2 regions of the Thermoanaerobacterium aotearoense genome follow, and region 1 is predicted to be linked to the other one. Evidence: a T-box and tRNA genes for the amino acid it is inferred to sense, from the RefSeq annotation. Region 1 holds a T-box; the other holds one or more tRNA genes.
The links. The T-box of region 1 lies ahead of ileS (isoleucine--tRNA ligase). A T-box ahead of a tRNA ligase gene usually reads a tRNA of that ligase, here a tRNA-Ile.
Positions count from the first base shown of each region.

Region 1 (2,250 bases):
ATCATGTCTTTAAGAGGCTATGGAAGGATCAAACTCCAAGAAGTTTTGGGCACATCGAGAAAAGGCAGGGTATATGTTCATATTTTAAAATACAAATAATATAAGATGACAAGGAGTGGATTGGCATGTTAACACCGATGGACATACACAACAAGGAGTTTAAGCGTTCATTTAGAGGCTACAATGAAAATGAAGTTGACGAGTTTTTGGACAAAGTCATGGAAGACTATGAACTGTTGTACAAAGAAAACTCTGATCTAAAGGATAGAGTAAATATATTAAATGATAAATTGCAGAATTATACCGATATAGAGAAAACGCTAAATAATACGCTGGTGGTTGCTCAAAAGTCGGCTGAAGATTTAAAGTTAAATGCCAAGAAAGAAGCTGATTTGATAATACAGCAAGCGCAACAAGAAGCAGAAAAAATAATGCAGAAAGCCAATCAAGAAGTAGTAAGGATTAGAGCAGAGCTTGAAAATCAAAGGAAAAAATTGAATGTGTTTAAGGCTAAATTCAAAACACTCCTTGAAGGAGAGCTTGAAGCTATATTATCTATAGACGACAGAGAATTTTTTGATGATGAGAACGATGTGAGAAATGATGAGGAATAGACTTGCTGTAATCGGAATCTTAGTCCAAAATAGAGAGTTGGCGTCTGAAAAAGTCAATCATATTTTAAGCGAATATGCCGATATCATAGTGGGCAGAATGGGTATTCCATATAAAGAAAGAAATGTGTCAATCATCTCGCTGATTGTCGACGGTACGACGGATGACATCGGTGCTTTAACTGGCAAGCTTGGCAGCATTGAAGGTGTAAAAGTAAGGTCTGCCATTACAACGTAAGATGTTGACGTCTTTTTTTACATATTGTATAATTATTTAAAATGCGAAAAAGCGATGAAGAGGACAATTTATGCAAACAAAACTTTTAAGAGAGTTGGCGGTCGGTGAAAGCCAATAAGTTAGTTTGTCATATATCACCTCGAAGCTGCTGGCTGAAATTCAGTAGGCTAAGCCGGGAAAACCCCGTTATCTCATGAGTGATTAAGGCATTGTGCCTTAATAATTAGGGTGGTACCGCGACTTCTCGTCCCTTTGGATGAGAGGTTTTTATTTTTTCTGCATTACGCAATTTGAAATAGGAGGTATGTTTATGGATTACAACAAAACATTAAATCTGCCAAAGACTGATTTTCCAATGAAGGCGAATTTGCCGACGAGAGAGCCAGAAATATTAAAGAAATGGGAGAACATGGACATATACCACAAAACTTTACTTAAAAATAAAGGGAAGGAGAAGTTCATTCTTCATGATGGCCCGCCATACGCAAATGGCAATATACACCTTGGCACTGCTATGAACAAAGTTTTGAAGGACATGGTGGTTAAATATAAGACGATGAGGGGGTATGAATCACCATATGTGCCAGGTTGGGATACTCATGGCTTGCCAATAGAACAGCAGGCGATTAAGACATTAGGGATAAAGAGAAATGATGTAGGTCCAGTAGAATTTAGAAGGGTGTGCCGTGATTTTGCTTTTTCGCAAATTGAAAAGCAAAAAGCGCAGTTTATTAGATTAGGTGTAAGAGGAGATTGGCAAAATCCATATTTGACATTGAAACCAGAATATGAGGCAAAGCAGATAGAAGTATTTGGAGAGATGGCAAAGAAAGGATATATATATAAAGGACTTAAGCCTGTATACTGGTGTACAGATTGTGAGACTGCATTGGCAGAAGCAGAAATAGAGTATTCTGATGAAAAATCTGATTCAATCTACGTTAAATTTAGAGTTGTAGACGATCTTGGAAAATTTAAAGGCATTGTTGATGATTTAAGCAATTTGTACTTTGTAATATGGACTACAACAACTTGGACAATCCCTGCTAATCTTGCAATTTGCTTGAATCCAGATTTTGATTATGCTTTAGCAAAGTACGGAAATGAAATTTACATAATGGCAAAAGATATGCTTGACAGCATTGAAAAAGAGACTGGGCTTTCAAACAGCCAAATAATTGCTACTTTTAAAGGCTCAGAACTGGAAGGAATGAAAGCTAAGCATCCTCTTTTTGACAGGACATCGCTTATAATATTAGGCGAACACGTAACGCAAGAAGCAGGTACAGGATGTGTGCATACAGCACCTGGCCACGGCGAAGAGGACTTTGTAGTTGGTCAAAAATATGGACTTGATGTTTTGAATCCTGTTGACGATAAGGGGCGATTTACTGAAAAAGC
Region 1 covers NZ_CP047602.1:1,247,666-1,249,915, forward strand. The annotation lists gene GSH73_RS06185 (YlmH family RNA-binding protein) at 1-99, shown strand, start outside; gene GSH73_RS06190 (DivIVA domain-containing protein) at 126-614, shown strand; gene GSH73_RS06195 (TM1266 family iron-only hydrogenase system putative regulator) at 604-849, shown strand; T-box leader at 895-1,104, shown strand; gene ileS (isoleucine--tRNA ligase) at 1,160-2,250, shown strand, end outside.

Region 2 (2,250 bases), 980 kb from region 1:
TAATTCATTTATAATTATCCCAACTTCTATTATGATACTCTAAATTTTAAAAGTCAAGAAATTAGACATTTTTTATTATACAATAATAATTATTCATTTTATATAAATATCCATTCATTAGACTTTAATATCATCAATTACCAAATCTATATTTCCATTTATCAAAAAAACTTAGTGTATAATTTTAGTAGGCAGTAAAAAATAGAAAAAGGAAGGTATCCAAAAAATACCTTCCTTTCGCATGAATCATCCGCTATAATGTTTAAATAGAAAAAACAAAAAAGCGTTATAGAGGTGATTACATGCTAGATATAAGTTTAAATGAAAATGAAATAAATTTCAAGGACTTAGAAGTAGAAATTTATAGATTAGCATGCGAAGAAGCTTGTAAGATAATGGCTCAAATTCTTATGGAAATAGATGATATTCTACTAGAAAAAAGGGACAAAAAAGAATATAGATGTAAAGGTAAAAAGCACACAAACATAAAGACAATTATGGGTACTGTTGAATTTGATAAAAGAATTTATGAACATATAAATAGTGAAGGAAAAAAAGAATATGTTTATCTTAGATACTTGATAAAAATCAAATTTCATGATATATTATATAAGTGTGATGCTGGCATAGCTCAGTCGGTAGAGCAGTTGATTCGTAATCAACAGGTCAAGGGTTCAAGTCCCTTTGCCAGCTCTGGATTTGAAATGTTAAAAGTCAATTATATTTTAAAGTTAAAAATAAAAGATTCCTGCTTAAGCAGGATTTTTTATTTTCTCGTTTTTTGTAAAATAAAAAAGTTTCAACATAAATGCTGAAACTCTTTATTTCTTATGGTGCCTCGAAGTGGAATCGAACCACTGACACAGGGATTTTCAGTCCCTTGCTCTACCGACTGAGCTATCGAGGCGTATTTAAAATTAGTATAATAATGGCGACCCAAAAGGGGCTCGAACCCTCGACCTCCAGCGTGACAGGCTGGCGCTCTAACCAACTGAGCTATTGGGCCGCAATATTTATTAACTTATGGTGGGCCTTCAGGGACTCGAACCCCGGACCAATCGGTTATGAGCCGACCGCTCTACCAACTGAGCTAAAGGCCCTCAATTTATGGTGACCCCGACGGGATTCGAACCCATGTTACCGCCGTGAAAGGGCGATGTCTTAACCACTTGACCACGGGGCCACATCTTGGCTCCTCAGGTAGGGCTCGAACCTACAACCTACCGGTTAACAGCCGGTTGCTCCACCATTGAGCTACTGAGGAATATATTATCCGGCAGCGACCTACTCTCCCGAGTAATCAGTACCATCGGCGCTGGAGGGCTTCACTATCACCCCAAAAAGTCTTGCGACTTTTCGGGGGACCCCGATTTGGGACCGTGTTCGGTATGGGAACGGGTTTTTAACCTCCGCTATTGCCACCGGAAATCTTTTAAATGAACTTTGAATACTGCACAATGCTTTCCTTTGGTCAAGTCCTCGACTTATTAGTACCGGTCAGCTAAAAGTATTTCTACTCTTACACCTCCGGCCTATCTACCTCGTCTTCTCCAAGGTGTCTTACTCCTTTCGGATGGGAAATCTTATCTTGAGGTGGGTTTCACGCTTAGATGCTTTCAGCGTTTATCCCTTCCAAACTTGGCTACCCAGCTGTGCGAATGGCTTCGCAACTGGTACACCATCGGTTTGTCCACCCCGGTCCTCTCGTACTAAGGGCAGATCCTCTCAAATTTCCTGCGCCCGCGACGGATAGGGACCGAACTGTCTCACGACGTTCTGAACCCAGCTCGCGTACCGCTTTAATGGGCGAACAGCCCAACCCTTGGGACCTACTTCAGCCCCAGGATGCGATGAGCCGACATCGAGGTGCCAAACCTCCCCGTCGATGTGGACTCTTGGGGGAGATCAGCCTGTTATCCCCAGGGTAGCTTTTATCCGTTGAGCGACGGCAATCCCATTCTCTACCGCCGGATCACTAAGCCCGACTTTCGTCCCTGCTCGAATTGTCTTTCTCGCAGTTAGGCTACCTTCTGCCTTTGCACTCTTTCGCGCGATTTCCTTCCGCGCTGAGGTAACCTTTGGACGCCTCCGTTACTTTTTGGGAGGCGACCGCCCCAGTCAAACTGCCCGCCTGTCAGTGTCCATATGCCGGCTTACGGCTTATATGTTAGAATTTCGGTAATATCAGGGTGGTATCCCAACGTTGGCTCCATATAGGCTGGCGCCCATACATCTTAGCCTCCCACCTAT
Region 2 covers NZ_CP047602.1:2,232,193-2,234,442, forward strand. The annotation lists partial or broken gene GSH73_RS13870 (UPF0236 family transposase-like protein) at 303-560, shown strand; tRNA gene GSH73_RS11085 (tRNA-Thr) at 621-693, shown strand; tRNA gene GSH73_RS11090 (tRNA-Phe) at 832-907, opposite strand; tRNA gene GSH73_RS11095 (tRNA-Asp) at 930-1,006, opposite strand; tRNA gene GSH73_RS11100 (tRNA-Ile) at 1,025-1,100, opposite strand; tRNA gene GSH73_RS11105 (tRNA-Glu) at 1,109-1,183, opposite strand; tRNA gene GSH73_RS11110 (tRNA-Asn) at 1,190-1,264, opposite strand; rRNA gene rrf (5S ribosomal RNA) at 1,272-1,426, opposite strand; rRNA gene GSH73_RS11120 (23S ribosomal RNA) at 1,468-2,250, opposite strand, start outside.
Region 2: it encodes a tRNA-Ile, which carries the amino acid that the T-box ahead of ileS (isoleucine--tRNA ligase) is inferred to sense. The anticodon was not compared.